DNA from 4 places in the Bacillus sp. SRL337 genome. Region 4 is predicted to be linked to each of the others. Evidence: predicted binding sites of a transcription regulator. Region 4 holds the regulator's gene; each other region holds the start of a gene.
The links. Region 4 encodes LexA, which represses DNA repair genes until DNA is damaged. Its sites were predicted from a motif close to CGAACATATGTTCG; they were not measured.
Positions count from the first base shown of each region.

Region 1: uvrB (excinuclease ABC subunit UvrB) is a predicted target of LexA. The motif match lies at 5,043-5,056, and genes of this name have one in related genera.
Region 2: AC4E8A_RS15890 (Y-family DNA polymerase) is a predicted target of LexA. The motif match lies at 4,999-5,012, and genes of this name have one in related genera.
Region 3: pcrA (DNA helicase PcrA) is a predicted target of LexA. The motif match lies at 1,261-1,274, and genes of this name have one in related genera.

Region 1 is NZ_OZ481793.1:3,940,053-3,947,511, forward strand. Features, by position in the region: gene uvrA (excinuclease ABC subunit UvrA) at 49-2,928, opposite strand; gene uvrB (excinuclease ABC subunit UvrB) at 2,936-4,918, opposite strand; gene AC4E8A_RS19955 (alpha/beta fold hydrolase) at 5,103-5,948, opposite strand; gene AC4E8A_RS19960 (serine hydrolase domain-containing protein) at 5,945-6,955, opposite strand; gene AC4E8A_RS19965 (CsbA family protein) at 7,202-7,435, opposite strand.
Region 2 is NZ_OZ481793.1:3,104,716-3,112,174, forward strand. Features, by position in the region: gene AC4E8A_RS15860 (hydroxymethylglutaryl-CoA lyase) at 19-915, shown strand; gene AC4E8A_RS15865 (hypothetical protein) at 981-1,112, shown strand; gene AC4E8A_RS15870 (alpha/beta hydrolase) at 1,226-2,155, shown strand; gene AC4E8A_RS15875 (iron-sulfur cluster biosynthesis family protein) at 2,195-2,515, opposite strand; gene AC4E8A_RS15880 (CDGSH iron-sulfur domain-containing protein) at 2,680-2,898, shown strand; gene AC4E8A_RS15885 (YolD-like family protein) at 3,281-3,616, opposite strand; gene AC4E8A_RS15890 (Y-family DNA polymerase) at 3,680-4,942, opposite strand; gene AC4E8A_RS15895 (SDR family NAD(P)-dependent oxidoreductase) at 6,180-6,974, opposite strand; gene AC4E8A_RS15900 (MBL fold metallo-hydrolase) at 6,990-7,459, opposite strand, start outside.
Region 3 is NZ_OZ481793.1:376,427-383,885, reverse strand. Features, by position in the region: gene pcrA (DNA helicase PcrA) at 1-1,239, opposite strand, end outside; gene pcrB (heptaprenylglyceryl phosphate synthase) at 1,583-2,272, opposite strand; gene AC4E8A_RS01920 (YerC/YecD family TrpR-related protein) at 2,503-2,808, opposite strand; gene AC4E8A_RS01915 (DUF3048 domain-containing protein) at 2,831-3,871, opposite strand; gene AC4E8A_RS01910 (adenine deaminase C-terminal domain-containing protein) at 3,919-5,658, opposite strand; gene AC4E8A_RS01905 (YgaP family membrane protein) at 5,795-6,157, shown strand; gene AC4E8A_RS01900 (EYxxD motif small membrane protein) at 6,329-6,442, shown strand; gene purD (phosphoribosylamine--glycine ligase) at 6,408-7,459, opposite strand, start outside.
Region 4 is NZ_OZ481793.1:1,822,964-1,830,422, forward strand. Features, by position in the region: gene rlmD (23S rRNA (uracil(1939)-C(5))-methyltransferase RlmD) at 197-1,588, shown strand; gene AC4E8A_RS08865 (GNAT family N-acetyltransferase) at 1,948-2,175, shown strand; gene AC4E8A_RS08870 (hypothetical protein) at 2,206-2,553, shown strand; gene lexA (transcriptional repressor LexA) at 2,737-3,357, opposite strand; gene yneA (cell division suppressor protein YneA) at 3,514-3,837, shown strand; gene AC4E8A_RS08885 (YneB family resolvase-like protein) at 3,849-4,499, shown strand; gene AC4E8A_RS08890 (DUF896 domain-containing protein) at 4,623-4,856, shown strand; gene tkt (transketolase) at 5,867-7,459, shown strand, end outside.

The DNA of each region.
Region 1 (7,459 bases), 2.1 Mb from region 4:
CAAGCCCCCATAAGCATAAGCTGGGGGCTTGTTTTTCAATAACAATTGTTAACGGCTGCTGCCGACTTCTTCTTTTTCTTTGACCCGTTTTTCCATCCGCGCTCTGTCGCGTTCAAGGATCGGCTTCAGGTATTTGCCTGTATAGGATTCCGGCACTTCGGCGATTTTTTCTGGTGTACCGGTTCCAATGATGGTTCCGCCTTTGTCTCCTCCTTCGGGACCTAAGTCGATGATATAGTCCGAAGCTTTGATGACATCAAGGTTATGTTCAATGACAAGGACGGTATCTCCATTCTCCACAAGGCGCTGAAGAACGACCAGAAGACGGGAAATATCATCCACATGCAGACCGGTTGTCGGCTCGTCCAGAATGTAGAGAGACCGGCCGGTGGAGCGGCGGTGGAGTTCAGATGCGAGCTTCACCCGCTGCGCTTCCCCTCCGGACAGGGTCGTCGCAGGCTGGCCAAGCTTGATATAGCCAAGGCCGACATCTGCAATCGTCTGCAGCTTGCGTTTGATTTTCGGGATATTTTCAAAGAATTGAAGAGCATCTTCAATGGTCATTTCAAGTACATCGGCAATGTTCTGGCCTTTATATTTCACTTCAAGCGTCTCGCGGTTATACCGTTTGCCGTGGCAGACTTCACATGGCACATACACATCAGGAAGGAAGTGCATCTCGATTTTGATGATTCCATCTCCGCGGCAGGCTTCACAGCGGCCGCCTTTTACGTTGAAACTGAAACGGCCTTTCTTGTAACCGCGCACCTTCGCTTCATTCGTACTTGCAAAGACATCACGAATATCATCGAATACACCCGTATAGGTAGCCGGGTTGGATCTTGGCGTTCTGCCGATTGGTGACTGGTCTATGTCGATGACTTTATCAAGATGTTCGACACCCTTGATCTGTTTGTGCGCACCAGGCTTTGACTTTGCTCTATGAAGCTGCTGGGCCAATGATTTATGAAGGATCTCGTTGATCAGCGTACTTTTCCCTGAACCGGAAACTCCTGTTACAGAAGTGAAAATGCCCAAAGGAATTTTCACCTTCACGTTCTTCAGGTTGTTTTCCTTTGCACCGACCACTTCAATGTAACGGCCATCAGTCTTTCTGCGTTCCACCGGAAGCGGGATGAACTTCTTGCCGCTCAGATATTGGCCTGTCAATGAATGGTCATCATCCATGACTTGCTGAGGTGTTCCGGCTGATACAATCTCCCCTCCGTGCACACCGGCCCCCGGACCGACGTCGATCAGGTAATCCGCTGCAAGCATCGTATCTTCATCATGTTCCACGACAATGAGGGTATTTCCGATATCGCGCATATTCTGCAGAGTGGAAATGAGTCGGTCATTATCTCTTTGATGAAGGCCGATGGAAGGTTCATCCAGGATATAAAGGACCCCTGTCAATCGGGACCCGATTTGAGTAGCAAGCCTGATACGCTGGGCTTCCCCTCCGGACAGCGTCCCTGCTGCCCGGCTGAGTGTCAGGTAATCCAACCCGACATTCACCAGGAAGCCGAGGCGTTCCCGGATTTCCCTCAAGATCAGGTTGGCGATCTTCATTTCCTTTTCCGACAATTCAAGCTTTGCAAAGAAAGCATCTGCTTCTTCAATGGAGTAGGCTGTCACTTCCCCGATATGGAAGGAGTCCACTTTTACCGCAAGGCTCTCCGTCTTCAGCCGGTATCCCTTACATTTAGGACATGGCTGCTGGGCCATATATTTTTCCATCTGTTCCCGGATATAGTCGGAACTTGTCTCTTTGTAGCGCCGTTCTACGTTACTGACGACACCCTCAAATTGGATGTAGTTCTCCCTGACCTGTCCCCAGTCATTTTCATATCGGAAGTAAACTTCTTCACCGTTTGAGCCATATAAAATCTTATCAAGCTGGTGCTTCGGCAGATCCTGCACCGGGATATCCATATCAATCCCAAAGTGGTTGCAGACTGCCTTTAATAACTGTGGATAGTACTGTGAACTTGTTGGTTCCCATGGTGCAATGGCATTCTCGTTTAACGTCTTTTCCCCAATAGGGATGATGAGTTCCTTGTCCACTTCAAGCTTCGAACCAAGCCCATCACAGCTCGGGCAGGCACCGAACGGGCTGTTGAATGAGAACATCCTCGGCTCCAGTTCACCGATGGAAAATCCGCATTCCGGGCAGGCATGATGCTCGCTGAATAACAGTTCTTCTTCACCAATGACATCAATGATCACCCGTCCATCAGCAAGGCGCAAAGCCGTTTCAAGAGAGTCAGAAAGCCGCGCCTCCACACCTTCCTTCACAACGACACGGTCAATGATGACCTCTATATCATGCTTTTTATTCTTTTCAAGTTCGATATCATCTCCAAGGTCAATGACCTCTCCATTGATGCGCACCCTTACATACCCCTGCTTTTTGATATCTTCAAGGGTTTTCGCATGAGTACCTTTTCTCCCTGATACAATCGGCGCCAGGACTTGAAGCTTTGTACGCTCAGGATATTCCAAGATCCTGTCGACCATTTGCTGGATGGTCTGCGAGCTTATTTCAATCCCGTGAATAGGGCAGACCGGTCTGCCGACACGGGCATATAACAAACGCAGGTAGTCATAAATTTCTGTTACCGTCCCTACTGTGGATCGGGGATTTTTGCTTGTTGTCTTCTGGTCAATCGAGATTGCCGGGGACAATCCTTCGATCGCATCCACATCCGGTTTATCCATTTGACCGAGAAACTGTCTCGCGTAGGCAGACAGCGACTCGACATACCTTCTTTGCCCCTCGGCATAAATGGTATCGAAGGCCAAGGAAGATTTACCGGATCCGGATAAGCCTGTCAATACGACCAGCTTATCCCTTGGAATGGTGACATCCAGGTTTTTTAGATTATGTGCTCTAGCTCCTTGTACTACAATTTGATCTTTTGCCATTTACCGGTCATCCTTCCGCTTTTAACTCTAGAATCGTGTCACGCAGCTGGGCGGCACGCTCGAAGTCCAGCGCTCTCGCTGCCTCCTTCATTTCTCCTTCTAAGCTGGCTATAAGCTTTTCTCTCTCTGGTTTCGTAAGCTTTGCAACTTTCTTTTGCGGTCCAGCATATTCTTCCTGCTCTTCTGCCGCATGGGTAGCACGGATAAGGTTCGGAATATTTTTCTGGATTGTCTGCGGTGTGATTCCGTGCTTTTCGTTATATTCGATTTGGATTTCCCGGCGGCGACTTGTTTCATCCAATGCCTTTTGCATCGAATCGGTAACCTTATCTGCATACATGATGACATGTCCATTGGCATTACGGGCAGCCCGTCCGATTGTCTGGATAAGGGAACGCTCGGAACGGAGGAACCCTTCCTTATCGGCGTCCAAAATCGTCACCAGCGAAACTTCCGGGATATCGAGTCCCTCTCTCAAAAGGTTGATCCCGACAAGGACATCATATTTTCCCATCCTGAGGTCCCTGATGATTTCGATCCGCTCAAGTGTTTTGATCTCTGAATGAAGATACTGTACTTTGATTCCGATTTCCTTCAGGTACGCGGACAGATCCTCAGACATCTTTTTCGTCAAGGTCGTGACCAGGACGCGTTCGTTTTTCTCAATTCGCTCGTTGATTTCACCGATAAGGTCATCAATCTGCCCCTCGATCGGACGGACATCGATTTCCGGATCGAGCAAGCCGGTCGGGCGGATGATCTGCTGAATCATCTCAGGGCTGTGCTCTTCTTCATAAGGACCCGGTGTCGCGGATACATAGACAAGCTGATTAGATTTTCGTTCAAATTCTTCAAATCTAAGCGGCCGGTTATCCATTGCCGACGGCAGCCGGAATCCATGATCGACAAGGACTTTCTTCCGGGCCTGGTCGCCGTTGAACATTCCCCTGATTTGCGGGAGTGTCACATGCGACTCATCGATGACAATCAAAAAGTCATCCGGAAAATAATCGATAAGAGTATAAGGTGTCGATCCGGCAGGACGAAGAGTCAGGTGACGGGAATAGTTCTCGATGCCCGAACAAAAGCCCATTTCCCTCATCATTTCAAGGTCGTATCGGGTTCTTTGCTCCAAACGCTGGGCTTCGAGGAGTTTGTTTTCTTCCCTCATCACTTTCAGCTGTTCCTCCAGCTCCTGCTCAATATTTTCGATGGCAACCTTCATTTTCTCTTCACGGGTAACGAAGTGGGATGCCGGAAAGATCGCGACATGATCCCGCTCGCCGATGATTTCACCCGTCAGTGAATCAACCTCCCGGATACGGTCGATTTCGTCTCCGAAAAATTCAATCCGCATGCAATGTTCATCTTTGGAAGCAGGAAAGATTTCAACAACATCCCCGCGGACCCTGAATGTCCCGCGCTTAAAGTCGATGTCATTCCGTGCATACTGAACATCCACCAGCTTACGGAGCAGCTGATTCCGTTCTATTTCCATCCCTACTCTTAAGGAGACAACCAAGTCGCGGTATTCCTCAGGCGAGCCCAGGCCGTAAATACAGGAAACACTGGCAATGATGATGACATCCTTACGTTCAAACAATGAGGATGTGGCCGAGTGCCTCAGCTTATCGATCTCATCATTGATGCTTGCATCCTTTTCAATGAATGTATCTGTCTGCGGAACATAGGCTTCCGGCTGATAATAATCATAGTAACTGACAAAATACTCAACTGCATTGTCAGGGAAAAATTCCTTGAACTCGCTATAAAGCTGTCCGGCAAGGGTTTTGTTATGGGCAATCACCAAAGTCGGCTTGTTGATTTCCTCAATGACATTGGAAACAGTGAAGGTTTTCCCTGTTCCTGTTGCCCCAAGCAAGGTCTGATGCCGTTTTCCATCGCGGATGCCTTGGGTAATTTCCTTGATGGCTGCCGGCTGGTCACCCTGCGGCTGGTATTTCGATTGTAATTTAAATTGATCTTTCACCATCCTGCCTCCCGTTCGAATAGACTTATCTATATCAAATATACCCTGTTAGCTCATTCTCTAAAGCCTCTCTGTTCAATATTCTCATTTTACCATAAGGAGGAGGCAAAAAACCATTATTAAGCGAACAAAAGTTCGTGTTTCCTCCCATTATATATTAAAAAAAAGACCGGCATCAGTCCAGTCAAATCCTCTTTAAAAAGGAAGATACTTTCTCATGAAAGAGGTCGTTTTCTTCTAAAAAAGGATAATGGCTGCTGTTTTTAAACACAGCCAGCTCTGCTTCCGGGATACCTTCGGCCATTTCCAAGGAGTACTCCAGTGGACATTGAACATCATGCTCCCCGCACATGATCATCGTTGGCGCAGTGATCAGCTGCAGTTTCCTGGTAACATCAAACAACTGGAATTCCCTGTTCATGAAGTTCATGCGGACGGCCGATATTCCTTTATGTATATTCTTATTGAAATATTCATGATAGTTTTCAGGTTTGCAGAGTGACAGTTTTGTCCTGTTGATCGATAACTCTCTCCTCTCCTCTGCTGATAAGTCCTTTTGCTTAAGTCTTCTGTTAAAGTCCTGCATGACCTGGAACTGTGGATGACTAGAATGGTAGATGCAGTTTTTTGAAAAAGCATAGTAATCTCTGGCGGCAGCTCCAACTGCTATGATTCCTTTCAAGCTGTCCGAAAAATAGATGCCGTATACCATTGCCAGTATACCCCCTGTCGAGTGACCGGCAAAGATCCATTCAACATACCCTAACGATTCCCGGATCGCATCCAGGTCAAAAGTGGTTTCAAGCATGCTCAGCTCATAATGCTCATGTGCTTTCTCCGAGTTTCCCGCCTCGCGGAGATTCACCAAAATCACCTTGTGGCTATCTGTAAATTCTTCGGCAAAATAATCACCAGTATCGTTAAAATCAGAATAGAGGTGTGTGACACACAATGGTTCTCCTTCTCCTGCAGTAAAAACTTCAAAAGTGCCTCGATGTGTTTCCACCAACATTTCATTCCACTTTTTCAACGGACTTCCTCCCTCTTCAGACAGTCTGCTGCGAGATTACTGAACTCTCTCAAATAGGGAAGATAATTTTTGCCGCCATAGTTGTAACGTTTGTTATACATCTTGACGATTACCGCCTGATGCTCAGGAATCACCAGAATGGTCGGACCGGTAACTCCAAGGATCTGGTAGGATCCCTTTGGCACTCGCTCACCCATTTCACTTTGAGCAGCAGGCTCCCCTTGTACATACCAGAAAAATCCGTTTTGGGGCAGTTCTTTATTTTTATATGAAGGACTTTGAATTGAAGCGGCAAGTTCAATGACTTTCTTAGGCACGATTTGTTTTCCATTCGCTTTCCCCATATTGATATGAAGATTTCCCCAGAGAGCGAGGTCCCTCGCAGACACGAAGAGATTGGACTCCATTCCATTAGTCGTAGTGCCCAGACTGGAACTCGCTTCTTCTTCAGGATTCACAATCACTTCCGCCAGATTTTCATTCCGGGTTGTTTCCCAGCCTGTTTGATTTAACCCCAGGGGATCAAACACTCTTTCCTTAAGAAGATGTGGAAAACTTTTCCCATATAGTCTTTCAATCAATTCAGCCACCATAGACACATTGATACCGCGGTACGCCCAATCCTCTCCTGGAGGAAACTCACGGTATGGCAAGCCTTCCTGATCCTGATGCAGGCCATGAGAATGGGTCACAAGGTGACGAATGGTTGTGTTCCCAAGCAAATCACGGTCAACCTCTGGAAAATAAATCGCAGCTGGATCATCAAGGCTTCCAAGTTTCCTTTCATAAACCGCATAAGCCGCCGCAAGTCCCAGGTAGCTTTTGCGGGCGGAGGCAATGTTGAATCTCGTGCTGCTTGTGACTGGAAGGGCATCAGGGGCATTAGATAGGCGGCCGCTGTAATGTTCGAGCACCGTGCGGTTATTTTTAATGATAAACAATGCAGTACCCGAACTATGATTCTTATCTTTTATAGTTTCGACCCAGGAAACAAGGCTTTTGTACATGTAAAATCTCTCCCTTTCTCTGATAGTAAATGAATTCTGGAAGAAATAGCTGTTTCCTTGTTAATAAGTTTGTGGATACCATGTGGGTAATGTGGATTAAATGTTGATAAGTAACATAAGTTGTTAATAACCTGTTTGTATTTCTTGCTTAATATATGGAAACATGAGGATAACTTATGTTTATCCACAAAAATATGATTGTTATCCATAATGCCGTTTAGGCAAAATAAAAAAGCACCTGAATAATCAGCTGCTATTCCTCGCTTTGTTTCTCATGCGATTGCTGTACCAAAAGCCTGCTGTCAAGGATGCCGCATCCACGACAATCAACGCCCAGGTATCAGTATACCCTTTGTAAACGGAAGCCGCTATCAAGGCAACCGTCAATACCAAACCGACAATATGGTTATAAGTTACTCGCGTGAACAGGACTACGAGCAGTCCGGGAAGGAATAAACCCAATATATATTTCGAAATCATTTCACTCTCTCCTCAAAAAAATCC
Region 2 (7,459 bases), 1.3 Mb from region 4:
AATCTGGAGGAAATTCCAATGGACTTGCCAAAAAAAGTCACGATGATTGAAGTCGGCCCCCGTGATGGCCTGCAAAATGAAAAAAAGTTTGTTCCTACCGATATTAAAATCCAATTCATCCGCGCACTGAAGGCTTCGGGTTTGAAAGAAATGGAACTCACTTCCTTCGTTTCGCCTAAATGGGTGCCGCAAATGAAGGATGCCGGCGAAGTTGTCGAAGCCTGTCTCAACAGCAGCCGCGACATTGTGCTTGCCCCGAACCGAAAAGGAGTCGATCGCGCCCTTGATACCAAAGGGAAGGCTGTCGCCGTTTTTGTCGGTGTCAGCAATACTTTCAATAAGAAGAACATCAATAAAACGACATCTGAAAGCCTTGAGGAACTAAGACCGATCGTCAAGGAATTAAAAGAAAAAGGCTGCTTTGTCCGCGCCTGTATCTCTACCTCATTCTATTGCCCTTATGAAGGAAAAATACCTCCAGAGGAAACACTGCAGCTTTGCAGGGAATTTGTTACAATGGGCGCAGATGAATTGAGTGTCGCAGATACAGTCGGGATGGCTAATCCCAAGGAGGCTTTTGAGCTCTTCTCCTTGCTGAAAGAAACACTTCCTGACGTTTTGTTGACAGCCCATTACCATGATACCCGCAAAATGGCACTGGCCAATATCCTTGCTTCCCTGCAGGCCGGAATTGATCGTTTTGATACCTCCGCGGGCGGGCTTGGCGGCTGCCCTTTCGCACCAGGGGCTTCAGGCAATGCAGCTACAGAGGATGTTGTCTTTATGCTTGAACAAATGGGGATTGAAACCGGCGTCGATCTTGACGGCCTGGTCGCAGCGGTCAAGATTGTCGCACCTCACCTTTCCCGTTCCATCGATACCGGTTATTATAAGCTGCATACACCTGCACACTAAGCTGAATAGCCTTGACTTCCTTGTGCATCCTAAGCTTATATCTTATTTAGGAAAGGAAGAAAAACATGAGCCAAAAACGCGAAAAGGGATTCAGCCAAAAGGGGAAACCTACTGCTGATACTGTACAGAATGTCATTTCGAAAGAAGAGCTTGAAAAAGCTGTTCATCCAACCAACCGCCAGAATTCCGAACAGTAATCCTCGCTGCGTCATATTTTTTCCGGGCTGTGCAATTTACGGCCCGTTTTTTTTATGACTGATGACGTATCCAGTGGTAAACTATAGAAAACGTATCGTTGGAGGACATTACTATGAAAAAGTGGGTGCCGGCAGTCGGTGGAGCTCTTGCAGCCGCCGCAGGTCTCGGTGTTTTTTTAACCAACCAGTTTATGTACCTTAAGAAGAAGGACGAACAGGTCATACTGCAGCGGGAAATATCGGCTGGACGTCTGAATCTTGAGGAGTATGAGGCGCTGCCAAAGGAAGAAGTAAGTATATCCTCTCCTTTTGGCTACAGCATCAAAGCCGTTTTCATTCACCCGAATCCAGGCAATAAATATATGATATTCTGTCATGGGGTCACTGAAAACAAGCTGAATTCCTTAAAATATATGAATCTTTTTTTGAAAAGAGGATTTAACGCGGTGGTATATGATCATCGCAGGCACGGGGAATCCGGGGGCAGTACCTCCAGCTATGGATTCTTTGAAAAGCAGGATTTGAAAGCAGTCGTTGATGAGCTGATCAAGCGCCGGGGAGAAGATGTCTACTTTGGCATCCACGGTGAATCAATGGGAGCGGCCACCACCCTTCTTTATGCAGGCTCCGTTGAAGACCGGGCTGACTTTTATATAGCAGACTGCCCTTACTCAGACTTTGGCGAACAGCTTTCCTACCGGATGGCAAGAGAGGTCAAGCTGCCTGTCGGAAGGCTGCTGCTGCCGCTTGCCGATTTATTCCTCAAGCTCCGTGAAGGGTATACTCTCAAGGATATTTCCCCGCGCTCTGTGGTAGAAAATATCCGCAAACCGGTCTTATTCATCCACAGCATCCCGGACGACTACATCCTGTCATCGATGACACAGGAGCTGTTTGACAAAAAGAGCGGAAGCAAAAAGTTATACCTTGCAGCCAATGGGCTTCATGCACAATCTTATAATGACAATAAAGAGGAATATGAAAAAGCGGTAGATGAATTCCTTGAAGAGATTGGGGCCGCTGCCGTGCACCACGTTTCGTAAAATAGAAAGGATGGAGCCTTGATGGCACCATCCTTCTTATCAGCGAATGAAAAAATTCATCCGCCCATTCAAAATCTGACCGGGACTTTTCAACTGAAACATTTTGGCTGATGTGGAAAAATCGATTCTCAAATCTTTATCATAAAAAACCTGTTTTGACTTCTCGACCATAACGGGAATCGAACCGGTGTCGATTTCAATATCATCGCCGCCTGTTTGTTGAACATATTCCAGGACAGGGATCCCGCTCATTACACACCCGCAGCCTTCAGTTTCGTATTTTATCTTTAAACAGCCTTCTTTATCGCCTATTCTATTCTTCAGAACTTTTTGTGCCTCATCGGTAATCGTGATGTTCATTACTGGGCCTCCCTAACGTTTCTGTATGACCTGATTTTATCACATAGAAACGGGAAATTCATTGTTTTGGATTGGTTGCAGCGGATAGAAACGGTTGCATTTTTTCCGCCTTCCACTTACTATCAAAGTGGGGAATCTTTGTTACATATGGAAAGGATGGTTAGATGTCAAAAGCACAAATTAAAGTGAACGATAATGGATCATTGAAGGTGACAGGCGATGTTGAGCTTGTAGATGCAGAAGGCAACGTTTTTCCAACAAAGAGCGTATTCTCTCTCTGCCGCTGCGGGCTGTCTTCGAGAATGCCGTTCTGTGACGCTTCTCATAAAGGCAAGTTTGAATCATGTGTTCGTGCAGAAAAAGTCCTTGATGATAAGGAATGAAGAACAAAAGCACAAGCGCCTTGGTCAGCCCCGACAGGCATAAGACGAGCTGACAAGAAGGCTGCTTTTCAACCTTCTTATCGGATTGGCTTATGCCCCGAGGGGCTAGGTGCTTAGAGCTAGATGCAGAATGAATCTTTATTATCTGCACCTCAAGAATTTTATAGCTTTCCATACAAACAAAAAGCCTGAACCAAGAGGGATCCCTCTGTTTCAAGCTTTTTTTTTAACGGCTCTACTTGAACTTGCTGCTGCATAATATGAATTACGCAAACATGAAGGAAAAGAGCTGCTCTCCTTGTTCAGAAAAAAGATCCCCAGTATCCAAGGGATATCCGAAAGCAGCAATCTAAGCGAAAACTGCCTTTACAGTTTAATGCTCTTACTCTTCTGTAAAACGAATATCCACTATATCTTGGATGGACAGATAGGATGTTTTTTCAAAGCGGTCCACTACATGAATCTTACTGTTCAGCCCATCGTAGTAATGAATCCGGCCGATGAGCAATTGATGGCGCTGCCCGGCATAATGGGTGATGGTGACCAGGCGGCTGAACTCCATGGCTTCTGCTGTAACTTCATTCAATTCCTCAAGATGCTGTTCGTCGATCTTCTTCCGCTGTTCAAAGCTGTCTTCTTTCGCCCAGTCCCTCAGCACCTTCACGTGCTCCGGGAGCATCATGGAGGTCCACTTGATTCTTCCACGGTCGCGGTTCATTTTTACCACCCTCCCTCTTTTTTTCTTAGTGGATTTAATCTTCCCAGCCCGGCCTGCCGCCTCTTATGCCTTATGCCCTCCCAATAAGGTCGCACGATGCTTGGCAGTTCCGGCAGCAGTATAGGAAATCGCGCGAAGCAAGGAACCTGAACCGTATTTATGGCGAATCTGGTCAACGACATAGCCCAGCTCCCTCTTCTTCCAGCGGTCCGGCTCAAATAAGCTGATCTGCATACTTTCATCCGGGAAGAGGTTTCCCAGGCTGATGGAAATGCTGCGGACGGTTTTGCCATTATAGTTTTCTTTAAAAAGATCGAGGCAGACTTTATACAAGTCCATGGTGATGTTCGTAGGCTCCTCAATGGACCTTGACCGGTGGAAGCCTCCTCCAAATTCCTCCTGGCTGTAACCGACGCCAAAGCTGATCGTCCGTCCTGCCTGCCGGTGATTCCGTGTCCGCCGGGCTACTTCTTCACACATTTCAAGAATCACACTTTTGATTTCCTCTTCCTCTTTGTAGTCGCGAAGGAGGATCTGGCTTTTTCCAAAGCTGACCTGCCCTTCCATGATCGGTGCCCCGATTTCGGAAAGGTCGACCCCCCAGGCGTGATAGTAAAGCTGATTGCCCATGATCCCGAATTTGCTTTCTAATTTCTCCAGGTCGTATCTGGCAAGCTGGCCGACATTGAAAATCCCCATCCGGTTCAAGGTCCTTTCAAGCCGCTTGCCGATCCCCCACATTTCGCTCAGCGGAGACACCGTCCATAACTTTTCCGGGACATCTTTGTAAGTCCATTCTGCAACCCCATGCTTTTTTGCCTCCAGATCCAGGCAGAGTTTTGACATGAGCATATTCGGACCGATTCCGATGGCGCAGGGGAGCTGGAATTCCCTTTCGATGTCCTGTTTGATTTTCCATGCGATAGTATGGGCATCACCCCAAAGGCTGGATGTTCCATCTATCTTCAAAAAGCTTTCATCGACACTGTAGGTATGGATGGCTTCTTTGGGAACATACCGATGAAATAAACGGGTAATTTCAGTGGAAATGCGGATGTAGGTGGCCATGGCGGGTTCAACCACCAGGATTTTGGGGTCCTTTGGCACTTCAAACAGGCGGGAACCGGTTTTGATGCCGAATTCCTTTTTCACTTTTGGGGAAGCAGCCAAAATGACGCTGCCCGGACGATCCAGTTTCCCTGCCACAGCCAGGTAACATTCCAATGGATCAAGTCCTCGCATGACAGCCGAGCAGCTTGCATAAAAACTCTTCATATCGATGCATAAAATCTTCTGGTCGGGAAGCTCACCGTATTCGACAGTCATTATTTCCGCTCCTTTCTCTTAGGGAACATTCGTTCTATTTTATCTAAAATTGTATACGAATATACGTTCGTTTTCAAATATTATTTGTTGGTACAAAGAGAAAAATTTTGAGATTATGGTCAAAAAAGGAGAATCAGCACATAATGGACAATTGAGGTTAAAGGAGGAAAATAGTGAAATGAAGGCTTTGGCAGAATGTGTTATATGGGTTTTTGATCGGGTGATCGCAAGGATGGCGGTGTGCCCCTGCAGGTGCGCGGCTATTATGTAAGCGGATCTCCTTCTATAACCGGGGTTTCCTCGCTAATCACCCCATTCTAAACTGGATCTCCTTCTATAACCCGGTGTTTCTCGCCTAATCACCCCGTTCTAAACTGGATCTCCTTCTATAACCGGGGGTTTCCCGCCTAATCACCCCGTTTTAAACCGGATCTCCTTCTATAACCCGGTGTTTCCCGCCTAATCACCCCATTCTAAACTGGATCTCCTTCTATAACCCGGTGTTTCTCGCCTAATCACCCCGTTCTAAACTGGATCTCCTTCTATAACCGGGTGTTTCCCGCCTAATCACCCCGTTTTAAACCGGATCTCCTTCTATAACCGGGTGTTTCCCGCCTAATCACCCCGTTTTAAACCGGATCACTTTCTATAACCGGTGTTTCTCGCCTAATCACCCCGTTCTAAACTGGATCTCCTTCTATAACCGGGTGTTTCCCGCCTAATCACCCCGTTTTAAACCGGACCTCCTTCTATAACCGGGTGTTTCCTCGCTAATCACCCCGTTTTAAACCGGATCACTTTCTATAACCGGGTGTTTCTCGCCTAATCACCCCGTTTTAAACCGGATCTCCTTCTATAACCCGCGCTAATCACCCCGCTAAACAACAACTCTCTCTCTATAACCGGACGTTCACACGCTAATCACCCCGTTATACAATAACTCACTCTCTAGAACCGGGTGTTTCTCGCTAATCACCCTGTTTTAAACCGGATCTCCTTCTATAACCGGGTGTTTCCCGCCTAATCACCCCGTTTTAAACCGGATCTCCTTCTATAACCGGACGTTCACACGCTAATCACCCCCGTTATACAATAACTCACTCTCAAGAACCGGACGTTTCCGCCTAATCACCCCATTATGGAACACGCATTTCCAAAAACCATCCGAATAAACAAACATCCACGACCAAAAAACAAACAAAACCAGCCCCGGATTCTCCAAGGCTGGCCGTAAAATTTATTTCTTAAAGAAAGCATTTTTTCCGAGACGCTCCACAATTCCCGGAAAAAGGGTATACAGGACGCTGCCGGCATTCATCCAGCGGGGCAGATTAATTTCGCGCGTATTGGTCAGCATCTTGTCCACAATTTTTTCAGCGACTGCATCGGGATCCAGCATGAAGCGTTCCACATTTTTAGCATAGGTGCCGGAGCGGTCTGCCACATTGAAGAAATTGGTGGCTATAGGGCCCGGGTTGACCGCCGTTACATAGATGCTGGAAGAGGCGGCCTCCATCCGCAGGCTGTTCGTAAAGCCGAGAACAGCATGCTTGGAGGCAGAATATGCACTCGATTTTGGAGTGGCAAGCTTGCCTGCCTGGGATGCAATGTTAATGATGTGTCCCGAGTTTCTTTTTTTCATGATCGGCAGTACGTGTTTCGTACAGGCGATCAGTCCGAGGACATTGACCTCAAACATTCCTTTGATGTCCTCAAAGCTTGCCTGGTCGGCCTCATCAAAAATTCCATAACCGGCATTATTGACAAGGATATCGACATTCTCAACCTCTCTATAAATCGACTGAAAAATCGACGGAAGGGATTCAAAATCCGATACATCCACACTGTGGACGAAGGCTTTCACCTTATATTTTTCCTGGACTTTCAGCTGAATCTCTTTAAGACGTTCGCCATTGCGGGCAAGCAGCACGATATTTGCTCCCCGTTCTGCTGCTTTGAGCGCAATCTTTTCTCCTATTCCCCCGGATGCTCCTGTGATGACAATATTTTTATTCTTTAAACGCTGATTCACCGTTTCACCTTCTTTTTAACAATAATAGAACAAGACGCCGTCCCGCTCTTCCCGGAAGATCTCCTGTCTTGCTTCCAAATAATCAATTTGAGCCTGTGTTTCGGACAGAGTCAGCCCCAATTCTTTTTGGTACACAGTTGGGAACAACTTTTGGCAAACAGAAAAGAGAGTCTGAGGATCATTTTTTACTAATTCTTTTACATGCATGGCCCGTTCATGCTGTTTTTTCAGCCGCTTCCGTATAAGAGGATGAACCTCCGTTATTTCTTCTCCATGACCTGTATAGGCGATGCTGATGTCCATTTGCAAGAGTTCCTTGAGAGAACGATTATATTGAAGCTGAGGCTTCGGTCTCTCCTCCCCCTCTTTTTCTGGAGGTTCAATCAGCGGATTTGGGGAAATGTGTGCCAACAGATGGTCCCCGGCAATCATCATTCCATCCTTTTCACGCCAAAAAGAGATATGGCTTTGGGCATGGCCCGGTG
Region 3 (7,459 bases), 1.4 Mb from region 4:
GCGGCGCAAGCTGATGTCATCATCAGGGTTGGCGATCAGTCTTAAATAGGCAAGGATATCCTTGATCTCTTTACGGTCGTAGAACTTGACGCCTCCTACGATGCTGTATTCAATATTGGATTTTAAAAGAATTTCCTCCATTACACGGGACTGTGCGTTGGTTCGGTAAAGAATGGCAAACTCGGAAAATTTTCTTTTGCCGCTGTCTGTCATTTCTTTGATTTTACCAGCAACGAACTGTGCTTCCGACTGCTCGCTGTCTCCTCTGTAATAGGTGATTTTCTCTCCTTGGTCATTTTCAGTCCAAAGGTTTTTCGGTTTGCGGTTCATGTTCTTTTGGATGACATCATTCGCTGCATGCAGGATTGTCTTCGTTGAACGGTAATTCTGCTCTAAGAGGATGACATTGGCTCTAGGATAGTCTTTTTCAAAAGAAAGGATATTTGCAATATCCGCTCCCCGCCAGCGGTAGATTGACTGGTCTGAATCCCCTACAACACATAGGTTTTGAAAGCGGGATGCCATCATTTTCACAAGCATATATTGCGCTCTGTTGGTATCCTGATACTCATCCACATGGATGTATTGGAATTTTCTTTGATAGAACTCGAGCACTTCCGGCACACGCTGGAACAATTGGATGGTTGTCATGATCAGGTCATCAAAATCCAGGGCCTGATTTTTGCGCAGGCGCTTTTGATATTCTTCATAGACGTCGGAAGTGACATTATCGTAGTAGCTCCCGGCTTCTTTAGAGAACTCTTCGGGCGTTTTCAGTTCATTTTTTGCTGAAGAAACCGAGCCGAGGATGGACCTTGGGTCAAATTTCTTCGGGTCGATATTTTTATCTTTCAGGATCGACTTGATGACGGATAACTGGTCCGTTGAATCAAGAATCGTGAAGTTTCGGTTAAAACCGATCCGGTCGATGTCACGTCTAAGGATGCGGACGCACATGGAGTGAAATGTGGAGATCCAGATTTCCTCGCCCACACCACCAAGGATGTTTCCGATCCGGTCTTTCATTTCTCTTGCGGCTTTGTTTGTAAAGGTGATCGCCAGGATGTTGTATGGGTTTACCCCTTTTTCCACCATCAGGTAGGCGATTCGGTGTGTCAGCACACGTGTCTTTCCGGAGCCGGCACCTGCCATAATCAAAAGCGGGCCTTCTGTTGCTTTTACAGCTTCAGCCTGCTGCGGATTCATTCCATTCAGTAATCGGTCTGTTAAAAATTGCATGTTTATTTTCCACCACCATAACGAACATTTGTTCTTATTATATCAAGTTCTGTTGTTTATATGAAGGACTGTTTATCCAATCTCCTGCTGATTGATTTTCGCTCCAGGTGTGTGACTCCGCGGGGCGGGCGTCAAGCCTCCTCGGCTGCGCCTGTGGGGTCTCGCCTGTCCCGCTAATCCCGCAGGAGGTCACTCACCTTCCGCTTCAATCAATACTTAGACCTCAGTAAAGAGGTAATACCAATTCTTAAAAGTATTTTTATTTTAGGAAGATAAATATACTTAAGCTGAGTTATCCGTGTGCGGGCGAAGATGTTCTTTTTTTAGGAACATAAATATATATTTAAACTGACTTAACGGCCTCTACGGTTTTCAACGCTGTTTTTAAATCCTTATAGAGGATATTCCCGACGACGATGACGTCTGCGTGCTGAGCCATTTCTTTTGCCTGCTGCGGGGTTTTGATACCTCCGCCGTAGAAGAATGTTGTGTTTTCGAGTACTCTCGCTGTTTCTTGGACATAGTCGATATCTCCGTACGTTCCGCTGTATTCAAGGTAGAAGATCGGCAGGTGAAACATTTTTTCGGCCATCAGTGCATAGGCAGCCACGTCTTCTTTCGTGAGATCCGTCTTGGCTCCTGTCAGCTTTGCAGCTTTGCATTCTCCGTTCAGTATGCAGTAGCCTTCCACCAGGATTTCGTCCCAGTTCATGATTTCCCCGTATTCTTTTACCGCCTGATGATGCAGGCCTTTCAGCCACATTGGGTCATCACTGTTCAATACCGTCGGGATGAAATAAAAATCAAATCCCGGTGTTAGAGATTCCATGTTGCTCACCTCAAGAGCACAGGGCACCGTGTACCTTCTGACTCTTGCCATGAGATCCAGGACCCCTTCAAGGGTGACATCATCGGTCCCGCCGATAATCACTGCGTCGGTTTCCGATTCACAAATTTTCTCCAGATCTTCATCGCTGATTTCCTTGGCGGGGTCGAGCTTAAATACATGGCGCCACTCTCTGACATCGTACATCCTTACTTCCTCCAATTCTTTCAATTCCATTTAAACATTATATCATTCCTGAAGCCAATTAACGAGGGAGCCTGAGTAGGAAGGTTTGGTTTATTCTGCTAATTACAATCCACACTTCAGCACATTAAAGCAGTGGGGGACTGTCCCCCACTGCTTTAATGTGCTAAAGTTATGCAACTAAAAAAAAGGGCCGCCTCCGCTTTTGTTCCGGGGCAGTCCTTTATCGGTTCCTATTCTTCTTCCTTTTGGCTGTCGACTCGGTCCAAAACCATCTGATAGGCGTCGTTTCCGTAGTTCAGGCAGCGTTTGACACGGGAAATGGTTGCTGTACTGGCGCCTGTTTCCGCCTCAATCTTGTGATAGGTTTTTCCTTCTTCAAGCATTCTTGCAACTTCCAGACGCTGTGCAAGGGACTGGATTTCATTGATAGTCGCTAAGTCATCAAAGAATCGATAGCATTCATCCATATCTTGCAGGGATAAAATCGCATTGAATAGCTGGTCCAATTCTTTACCTTTGATTTTATTGATTTGCATGATCATTTCTCCTTTTATTCCATTATTGTACTGTAACGAATTCTTCTAATCCGGGATTTTCAGGTATGATGTTGATCCATGTTTTTCCAGGTATGAATGCTGCCTCTCCGGCAGGAACGATTCTTCCGTTCTTATTCTCCCACTGGGCTTTCACCAATTTCCCCTGCTGCAAGAGATACGCATTTCCGCCTGACTCAAGGTCAATGCTCCTGCGCCCATAATCATCAATAATGTTGTGCGGTGCTTCCACAATCAAGATATTGTCAAGCTGAACGAGATCACCCGTTTCATAATCTGCCAGAGGCTCTCCATCAGATATCCTGCTGTATTTTTGAGTCTCCTGGTCATATTCATAAACCGGTGAGAATGATGGATTATCATAATAGGAAACTTTGACGGATGCTGCATCCTCTCCGGATACTTCTTTCGATTTCATGAAATCGGAAGAAGCAGGAGGAGTAGCCATTTGGGCCCCGACCTGTTCTGCACCTTTTTCAATATTATCAAAGGAGATATAAGAATTATGAGGAGCCACACGGAAGTCTGCCCGTTTAAATAACGTTCCGTCGTATTGCATTCCATTGATGTTGTCGATTGTCCCGCTTGTCAGCATTTCCTTCGCATCAGGGCTGTAGCCGTGCGCTACAAAAAAGCTGTCATACCCCTGAGCCAATTGAATGAAGTAATCACGCGCGCTTCTTACCGGTCCGACTTTTTCCGGCACTTCACTTTGGAAAATGGCAACAAACCTGGTGACATCGCCTTCTGCAAGCACTTCATGGATCACATCTGCTTTATAAAGGCCGCTTTGCGGCCGGGCCTTTGGATGGTTATTTACCACCACGGCCACCGCTCTTTGCGAAGCTTCTTCATCCGCACTGACTCCTGTCAGCGGATATTGATATGGTGATTCTGCTTCTTCATTTTTCCCTTGATTGGCAGCATCATTTTGTTCCGTATTATTTTTTGCTGTGTTATCGTTAGTCTCGGTTGTTTCATTATCAGAACTGCACGCTGTCAACAGTAAAGCGGTCATGGCCGCTATCGCAGTTTTTTTCCACATCTAAGAAATACACCCCTAAACCAATCTTTTATCTTTACTTTAACATTTTAACGCATTATCGTGGGAAAGAGTACAGTTTTCTTCATAACGTCATATATTCCCCTCTGTGTGACCCGTATATAAGGAAGATGTGTAGACTGCAGGAACAAGAGCGTGTATACGGGATCACTGAAAGAGTAGCCTCTGGCAAAAAGAAGTTCCTTCATTTCTTTCTCTTCTTCAATCAAGTCTTCCATTTTCTTATCAGACATGATGCCGCCAACAGTCAAAGGTAATTCATGTAGAACGTCCTGGTTTTCACTCAGGACAATGCCTCCTCCGATCTCCTTCATCCTGTTAAAAGCATGCATCATATCTCGTTTGTCTTTACCGATCAAAATGATATCGCCTGTGTTGGAAAAAGAAGATGCGAATCCTTTCACTTTGGCAGCAAAACCTTTCAGCATCGTGCTGATCCTCCACTTGCCATTTCGATCGATCAGCATCAAAAAGCTTTCATCATGACTTTCCGATAATGCAACCTCTGAAGCATCAATCCCTACTGAATACGGCTTTGTGATGACTTCATTGACCATCTGAATTCCAAACGGCATGGAGAACTGAAGATCATCGTAGGTTAGATCCCACTGCATATTCAGTGGGCCAAGACCGAATTTTCCCCAGTCGGGCGAAGGAAAATCCCCCTGTGCGCCCTGCAAGGTTTTCACCCATTCCCCTTTGGCCAGGACGCCTGCAGGGGTCGGCTCTTCCTTGCTTTCAAGGAAGTTAATGTTTGCGACTCTTCCGGCAGCTATCATTCCATGGTGGTGCGAAATCCGGTAATGCCTTGCCACATTGTAGCTGGCCATATGATAGGCCTCGATCAAGGGGATGCCGCTTTCAATTGCTTTTGCTATGAGGTCATCGAGCACCCCGTTTTCATAGAATCCAGGGGTTGAACCATCCGTCGTCAACATCATTTCACTGTAATTTTCGATCTCATAATCCTTGATTTCATTCAGGAGTTTATCCAAATCCGGCCTTATGGATGAATTCCTCAAAGTCACGGCCAATCCCTGCATCAGCCTCATGTAGACGTCTTTTCCAGTCATCGCTTCATGGTCTCCGTCTATCCCAAGCAGTGCCAGTTTCGCAAGTGTTTTTTCCGAAGCACCGGGAAGATGGCCTTCCACCACCTTATTCAATCTTTTGGCTTCCTGCATCAAGTGGAGAATCATATCATCCCCATCGAGCAGTTTCGGCCAGGAAGTCAGTTCGCCTCCTTGGACAACATCTTCATGATGGAGCCACGATTTCACTTCATTGTGGGAGAACACCGTCTCTTCCCTTTGCATCTCTGTCTGCGAATCAAAACGGGCCCACCAGAACATCGAAAATGGCAGGTGTTTCAGTTCTTCCAATAAAGAAAACGCTTTCTTTTTATTCATCAATAAAAACAGCATAAGATTGTCATTGATGAACGTCGTTGTTCCGGTTTGGGATGCATAATGGGCAAAAGAATGGGGATTATAAAGTTGAAACGGGTGAACATGAGGTTCAATATACCCTGGGACCAGGAAGTATCGGCTGCAGTCTGTCACTTCACACCCATCTAACGTTTCGGGAAGTTGTTCTCCACAGTAAATGATGCGGTCTTGATGAATCCAGATATGGGCCTGCACCCATTTCTTCAAGACTGAATGCAGATAGACAGCATTTTTCAAAACCCTCGTCGGCTTCAATTTGCCGTCCAGGACATCTATATGTTCACGCAGTTCTTTGTTTTTCCATCTATATCGCTGTACCAACTATGAACACTCCTCTATGTTCAATCATTTTTGAGTATAGGTAAAAAGTTATTAGTTACTAATGTAACATATTTTGGACTTTAACGCATTAAAGGTTTACAGAAAAATTGTAAATATTTTGCAAGGAGGAATTCTTATGAAGGTTACGCAGAATATCGGCATCGTCAATGCTTTGATCAGGATTACTGTAGGGTTTACCGTCCTTTCATGGGCAACAGCCAAGCTGGTCAAAATGCCTTGGAGAGATTCTTATTTGTGGCTGGCACTGCTTGGCGGGATGAAAGTCGGAGAAGGTATCCTTCGCTTCTGTCCAATTACAGCGATGTTTGAAAATCAGCATTCAGAATCAGGTGGTAAAGAAGGGAAAAGCATGTTGAACCTAGGTTCCATATTGAAGGGAAACCACAACGCACCTGATAAGAAAATCGATGACATCGACAGCGATGAAAAGAGGCAGGATATCCCGGATATGCCTGACCTCCCATATAACCCTTCCTAATTACACTTTAGCGCAGCACCGCAAGTGGGGACAGTCCCCAGCTGCGTTAACGCGTTAAAGCAGCATAGGGGACTGTCCCTTTTAGTGGTTCAACGCGCTAAACAAAAACAACAGGGTGCCCATCTGGGCACCCTGTTGTTCCAAATATTTACATCCTGGGGAGTGATTGATATGTTTTGGGAATATGTTATGGATATATCTTATGTTTTGATTTCCGTCATCGGCGGAATTATTGCCATCCTATATGTGTTTATTCGGAAAGGGCGGAAGAGGCGCGTCCGATAGCCCTCCGGCCGATATCCTTCCGGTAAAACAAGCCGCTGGCATCCAATTTGCCTATTTCACTGTAAATCGTATCAAGTGATTTCTCCAGTTTTTCCTGTTTGGAAGCAACCAGCAGGACACGGCCGCCGTTGGAAACCAGCCTGCCTTCAGCGTCAACCGCGGTTCCGGCATGGTAAACAAGCGTATTACCTGCAAGATTCTCAAGCCCGCCAATCGGGACAGATTTTTTATAAGCTTCGGGATATCCCTCAGCAGCCAGGACAACCCCCGCAATTCCAGCTTCATCCCAATCAAGGGAAACGTCATTCCCTTCACAGATATTGTAAAGGACTTCACCAAGATCCGTTTGCAGTCTCGGCAGGATCACCTGTGTTTCAGGATCACCGAAGCGCGCATTGAACTCAATGACTTTAGGCCCTTCTTCTGTCAAAATCAGCCCCGCATAAAGTACACCTTTAAAGCGTCTTCCTTCAGAAACCATCGCGCGGGCAGTCGGGACCAAAACCGTCCGCACAGCTTCGCGGATGATATCGCCACTAATATGAGGAACAGGCGAGTACGCTCCCATCCCGCCTGTGTTTGGACCCTGGTCGCCATCGAAAGCCCGCTTATGGTCCTGGGCAGCTTCCATCGGATAAACATTTTCACCGTCAACAAAGGCCATCAGTGAAAATTCTTCTCCATCTAAAAACTCCTCAATGACCACCTTCGCCGATGCTTCACCAAACTTAGATTGAAGCAGCATTTCTTCCAGAGCCGCTAACGCTTCAGATTCCGTGGAGGCAACTACGACCCCTTTCCCTGCAGCAAGGCCGTCCGCTTTGATGACGATCGGAGCCCCGGTTTGTAAAACATACTCCTTGGCGCTTTCAAAATCGGTGAACGTCTCGTAAACAGCGGTCGGAATGTTGTAGGTCTTCATCAATTCTTTAGCAAATGACTTGCTTCCTTCAATCACTGCAGCATTTTTATCAGGGCCAAACACCCTAAGACCCGCGCTATTAAAAGCATCAACAA
Region 4 (7,459 bases):
GAAAAGCACCATCTGCTCCACCGTTGACTAGGCATTGCCGCAATGTAAATTTCTAGATTTACAAAGGAAAGGATTCCATAATAGCTGTCCGTCCTTTATACTAGGTAAGTATGCTTTCTGGCAAGCAAGTTATTATACTAACAAAATGACCCTAAATATATAGTGTTAATACCTTTGTATGAAGGAGGAAATTGAGATGAAAATTGCTAAAGGTGAGATGATAGAAGCACAAGTTCATCGTTTGGATGATAGAGGAGCGGGTCAGGCTGTGGTCTGGCGTGAAAATGATAAAGGAAATATCGGGAAACTAAAACTTACAATTCCCCATACACTGCCTGGGGAAAAGGTGAAAGTCGTAGTGGATGAGCCTCTGAAAAGAAGAAGGAAGGCTATACCAGAAGAAATTCTTGAGTCGCATCCTGAAAGAACAGCTCCGCCATGCCCTCACTTTGAGCGCTGCGGCGGTTGTGTATGGCAGCATTTGAGCTATGAAGGCCAGTTGAAACAGAAAACCGACCATGTTAAAGAGGCTGTCGCATCCCAGGGCTATGATCCTGCTTTGGTTATGGATACCATTGGAATGGACAATCCTTGGCGTTATCGAAACAAGATGGAGTTTACTTTCGCACCGGATGGATCTTTGGGTCTGCATGAACAAGGGAATTTCCGTAAAGTCATTTCTTTGGAAACTTGCTTGATTGCGAGTGAAGAAATGGTTGAAACGGCGATGGAAGTAGCCGAGTGGGTTAAGGCACACGGATTAAGAGGATACGATAAAGACAACCATGAAGGCTTGCTTCGCCATTTAATGGTTAGACAATCATTTGCAACAGGAGAAATTATGCTTGGACTGTTTGCTACAGAAGCACCAGAAGGAAAGCTGGAAGATGCTCAAGCCGACTTGGTAATGCGTATAGGCAAGAAGTTCCCGAAAGTGAAAAGCTTGTTATGGCTGGAAAACAGGGATTGGGCAGACAGAACTCAATCTGAAAATACCCATGTTCTTTCAGGCCGTGACTTTATATATGATGAGATGGACGGCTATCGCTTCCGTCTATGGTTCGATACGTTCTTCCAAACCAACCCTGTACAGGCGCAGAAACTGGTAGACCTTGCTGTCGAAATGGGTAAACCGAAGGAAACGGAAAAGATGATTGACCTATTCTGCGGAGTTGGAACATTCTCTCTTCCTTTTGCGAACCGTGTTGGTAAGCTTGCAGGAATTGAAATCGTGGAAAGCTCCATTGAGTCTGCAAAACGAAATGCCCAAGATAATAGTATCCACAATACTACCTTCCTTGCGAAAGATGCACGAAAGGGAATTGACCAAATCCTGGAGACTTTCGGCACACCGGAATTACTGCTTCTTGATCCACCGCGTTCAGGGGCTGGCGGAAAGGTAATGAGAAGAATCGGCCGTTCTCAGCCTGAGCGAATTGTCTACGTATCTTGTAATCCAGATACTTTTGCAACCGACATTAAAGAATTGGAGCAGTTCGGCTACAGCTTGAAAGGCGTTCAGCCGGTTGACCTTTTCCCTCATACAGTCCACGTGGAATGTGTGGCGGAACTAGTTCTGGAAAATTAATTTTTAAACACCTGCATTCAAGTGCAGGTGTTTTTTATACACCTTTTTATTGCGGACTATTCTGAAGTTTGGAATAATGATTGTCATAATATAAGGGGTGATTCTTTCAATGCAGTTTAGGACGATTGATTTGGAAGTACAAGAACAGGTTGTGACCCACACTTCAGGAGGGATTCATTTGCAGTAAGTTTTAATGATACTTTCTGGTTTGATGAAGAAGAGTATCTGAGGTGGCTAAAAAAGAAAATTATCGAATTTCCTGAAGGATTTGTAATGGTGGAGGAAGGGGATGGGAGTGGGAACCAGTTGGTCAGCTGGAACTATCCACTAGAGAGCATGAAGGTCGACCTATCGGGTATATCCATTTATTTTATTTGAAGTCCGATTACCGGCAAAAGGGGGTGGGTAACGATATTCATCAATATGCTCTTCGATTTTTCAGGGGGAAAAATGGAAGAGAGTACCACCTGAGAGTTTCCCCGGCCAATATTCCTGCCAGAAGATTCTACAAGAAGATTGGAATGAAAGAAATGGGTCCAGAGCTGGATGGAAAAGTCATCCGAATGAAAGGGGAAATAGGCAAATGAAATCATATGTTGCCCTCAGCTTAAGAAATATTGAGCAGATACGGTAAGGCTGTGAAAAAATACTATACATACGATTGGACTCAAGCTGAAAGAACTGCCAGACTCGTGAATCTTCAGAGAATAGGGTGGAAAGAAGCGGCCGTTATGGAATCAGGTGTAGTCGTCACTATACCTTTCATTGAAGAGGAAGAAGTCCCGTATGAACATGAAAGTATCTTAGAAGCAGCCGCTGTGGCTGAGTATCATGAAAAATGGCGTGAATTTCCTCGTGCAGACGGCCATTTGCGGAATGGACATAGTGTTTCAGGAGAAGAGCTGAACCAGTTTTTAAAGAGAAACGAACCGAATATAAAACGCCAAAAGGCATTACCTTTGTAAAAGAATTGCCAAAAACAGCATCTGGAAAAATTCAAAGGCTTATCATTCGGAGAGGATTCTGGAAGGGAAGAAAGTCGAATGGTAAATTGATCTTGGCCACAGTGTAAAAATACTATTATAAAGGCTTTAAATCTAGTAATATAATATAAAAAATCCAGGCTGAATCAGCCTGGATTTTTTATATTAATGAATTTGGCGGTATACTCCGATGACTTTACCCAAAATGGAAACATGACGTAAAATGATTGGCGCCATAGAAGAGTTTTCAGGCTGAAGGCGGAAAAAATCCTGCTCCTTAAAGAAGCGTTTGACTGTTGCTTCGTCTTCCTCTGTCATGGCCACCACTATATCTCCGTTATTGGCGGTTTGCTGCTGACGGACAATTACATAGTCTCCGTCAAGGATCCCGGCTTCTATCATACTATCACCCATGATTTCAAGCATGAAAACTTGTTCATCTGATGGAGCAAGGTGCTGGGGCAGCGGGAAAAATTCTTCTACATTTTCAATAGCCGTAATCGGCTGCCCGGCTGTTACCTTCCCAATTAAAGGAACGTTAACGGCAGCTTGCCTCGGGATCGAATCTTCTTCCAGGTTCAATACTTCAATCGCCCTTGGCTTTGTAGGGTCTCTTCTAATCAATCCCTTGCTTTCCAATCTTGCAAGGTGACCATGGACAGTGGAGCTGGAAGCCAGGCCGACAGCTTCACCGATTTCTCTAACGGAAGGAGGGTATCCCTTTAATTTGACTTCTTCTTTGATATATTGAAGGATATCCTGCTGCCTTTTTGATAATTTTGTCATTTATTCCACCTCTAAACCGATCTTTTGTTCCCATTATAGCATGACTCCCAAGGTGATACAAACATAAGTTCGAATAAATGTTGACACCAAACGAGTGTTCGTATTATAATCAAATCAACAAAAGCGAACAAACATTCGTACGGAGGTAATAGTGTAATGGTATCTATCTGGAGAAATTATTCTTATGTTATCCTTCTAATGGGATTAGCAGTGATTATGGGGGCAGTTGCATTGATGAAGATAGGAGCAGGTGACTCTTATCAAAAAGTGACAGTTCAAGAAGGTGACTCGATCTGGACGATTGCAGAGGAACTCTCTGATGACTATAATATGTCTACAAAAGATTTGGTGGAATGGGTAAGCGAAAATAATAATCTCGCAACAGACATAATACAACCGGGTGACTCATTGATAATTCCTGGCGGGAAACCAATTCATATTAACGACAGCAGTTATGAACTTGCAAGCGGAAAAGAATAGGAGTATGAATGATGAGAGCAGCAATATATTGCAGGGTCAGTACAAAGAAAGATACACAGGAATCATCCCTCCAGAGACAGGAGGAAGAACTACTAAAACTGGCTGGTAATTTCAATTTTGAGGTTGAGCATATCATCAAGGATCAAGCGAGCGGCTATGAATTGGACAGGGATGGTGTCCTGGAACTGCTTGACCTTTTAAAGAAGGAAAAAATAGAAGCGGTCCTCATTCAGGATGAAACCAGAATCGGCAGGGGAAATGCCAAGATTGCCCTTATCCACTGCATAATGAAAGAAGGGGTGAAGATTTTCAGCATATCACACAATGGAGAACTTCATCTTTCTGAATCAGATTCCATGGTTCTCCAAATTGTCAGCATGGTAGAGGAGCATCAGCGAAAGCTGCATAATTTGAAAATTAAACGCGGCATGAGAAGGGCCGTAGAAAAAGGATATGAACCTCACAGGAATTTGAAGAACAAAGGTAACGGAGAAGGCCGCGAACGAATTGAAATCCCAGTTGAAGAAATTGTCAGACTGAGAGACAATAAATTAACTTTCGCAGAAATTGCAGCAACATTAAGAGGTTTTGGTTATAATATTTCCAAAGCGACTGTGCACAGGAGATATCAAGAATTCGTGAACTCCTCTGAGGAAGCCTGATACTTGTATTTTCCCCTTATTTTTAGTAACATGTCGATATTCGAGCGTTAATTCTGATTAAATCAAAGCACTGATCTTTTAGTGCTTTTTATTATACGACAAAAAGGAGAGGGGAAACAGACTATGCTATCAAAGGAGAAAATGGCACGGATCAATACACTTGCCAAAAAAGCAAAAGCTAAAGGTCTCACACCTGCCGAGGCAAAGGAACAAACTAATCTACGTAAAGAGTACTTGGAAACATTCAGGAACTCAATGAGATCTACTATCGAAAATACAAGAATGTTTGACCCGGAGGGCAATGAGGTGACCCCTGAAAAGGTAAGGGAAATCCAAAAAAACAAAAAACTTCATTAATAGTTGCCCACTCTCAACTTCAGTGAAAAAACACGCATAGTGCATGTTTAAGACTGTAGACTAACCCGACTTCGACCAATTGGTTGAAGTCGGGTTAGTTTCTTTTTTGAGGAGATAAAGGTGAAGATCCAACTGGACATGGGCCCCTCCATGTCCAGTTTGCCTATTCCTTTAGATTTATGGAAGCAAACGTAGCATGAGCAAAAACTCATTCAATCGTTTTTTCCGCTGCGTGGAATCAGTATGCCTCAGATGTTTAACCTCGTTAATGTAGTCCCGGCAAAGGTGTCGATGACTCATTTCGGTATGGTTTTGACTTTGTGTACATTTTTTAGTAATGGACAGTTCTTACACCTTTAAATATCAATTGGTTTGTTCAACCTTCCTTCCTAACTGGTCTTGCAGGACCAACTGATCCAGTGCAACCATCTCAATCTGATAATCTCTTCCATCTTCTACATGTTTTGATAATATATTGAATCCCCCACAGATTTTTTCAAAGGTTCGGCGTCAATACCAGCTAAGTTTAAAAAGGGTTGATTGAAGCGGAGTCTTGTGCCTGTAGCAGAAATCAACTTTCCATTCTAACCACCCCATTTTTTAGCTGAACAGTATTTACAACTTCAAAATACGGAAAAAGCCAGTAGATATGGTCCGAATACTGTACTTCGCCTTCAAGCTGAAACCTGCATATTGCATGTTTTTTTCTTTCTTATAATTAATGATCTTTAAATAGGGTATTAGGGCTATAAAAAGGAGCATTCTATAGTATGTAACACGAGTTTTTATATGACTGAAAATGGATATATTCGATGTTTTCGAAAAAAATTCCGCACTTTCTCGGATTGTAGAAAATAATTTTTATAATGAAGAAAAGGCTTTCAAATCAATAAAGTAAACGCTTTCAACGCAGGTGCTGCAAGCTTTGTGGTGAACAAATCAGTTGTATAAACTGGGTAAGAATATTAATATTAACAAGTAGTAACTGAAAAAAGGAAGGATGTTGATTAATGTTTGATGTAACTGATCAATTAGCCATTAATACAATAAGGACACTTTCAATAGATGCTATTGAAAAAGCAAATTCCGGTCACCCGGGAATGCCAATGGGCGCTGCGCCTATGGCCTATGCTCTTTGGTCCAAAGTGATGAACCATAACCCAAAGAATCCAGAATGGTATAACAGAGATAGATTTGTTCTTTCAGCAGGACATGGATCTATGCTTCTTTACAGTTTGTTACATCTGTCAGGTTATGATGTTTCGATGGAAGACCTGAAACAATTCAGACAGTGGGGAAGCAAAACACCAGGACATCCTGAATACGGTCATACTCCTGGTGTGGAAGCAACGACCGGTCCACTTGGACAAGGACTTGCTATGTCAGTCGGAATGGCAATGGCAGAACGTCATCTTGCTTCTGTTTACAACCGCGACAATTTTAATGTAGTGGATCACTATACATACAGTATTTGTGGTGATGGAGACTTGATGGAAGGCATCTCGTCTGAAGCAGCATCACTTGCTGCCCATTTGAAGCTTGGACGGCTAGTTGTTATGTATGACTCCAACGACATTTCACTAGATGGTGATTTAGATAAATCATTTTCAGAAAATGTCGAAGGACGCTTTAAATCATATGGCTGGCAGTACATCCGTGTAGAAGACGGAAACGATACAGAATCCATTGCTAAAGCATTGGAAGAGGCAAGAATGGATGAAGCTCGTCCGGCATTGATTGAAGTGAAGACTGTCATCGGCTATGGTGCTCCAAATAAATCTGGTAAATCCGATGTTCATGGCGCGCCTCTTGGTGAAGATGAAATGAAATTGACTAAAGAGGCATACAAATGGACTTTCGAGAAGGATTTCCATGTACCTTCTGAAGTTCAAGAACGCTTCCAGGAGCAAATCGTAGATGCAGGACAGAAGAAAGAACAGGAATGGGAAGAGATGTTCTCTCAATATAAAGAGAAATATCCAGAACTTGCAGCGCAATTCGATTCTGCAATGAAGGGTGAAATTCCTGAAGGATGGGATAAAGAAATCCCAGTTTATGAAGAGGGTAAAAGTCTGGCAAGCCGTGCCTCTTCCGGTGAAGTAATGAATGCCATTGCGAAGAACATGCCGACATTGATTGGTGGTTCTGCAGATCTTGCTGGATCCAACAAAACAATGATAAAAGGCCAAAGTGACTTCACACCTGAATCTTACGATGGCCGGAATATTTGGTTCGGTGTACGTGAGTTCGGTATGGGTGCAGCAATGAACGGAATGGCGCTTCATGGCGGAGTCAATGTTTTCGGTGGTACATTCTTTGTGTTTTCTGACTACCTAAGACCGGCAATCCGTCTCGCTGCTCTTATGGGACTGCCTGTAACTTATGTGTTCACACATGACAGTATCGCTGTCGGTGAAGATGGTCCTACGCATGAACCGGTAGAACAGCTTGCTTCATTGAGAGCAATGCCGAACCTTTCTGTCATCCGTCCAGCAGATGGTAATGAAACTGCCGCTGCCTGGCGCACAGCTTTGACATCAAAAGATAAGCCGACAGCACTTGTGTTAACAAGACAGAACCTGCCTACTTTGAAAGGCACGGAC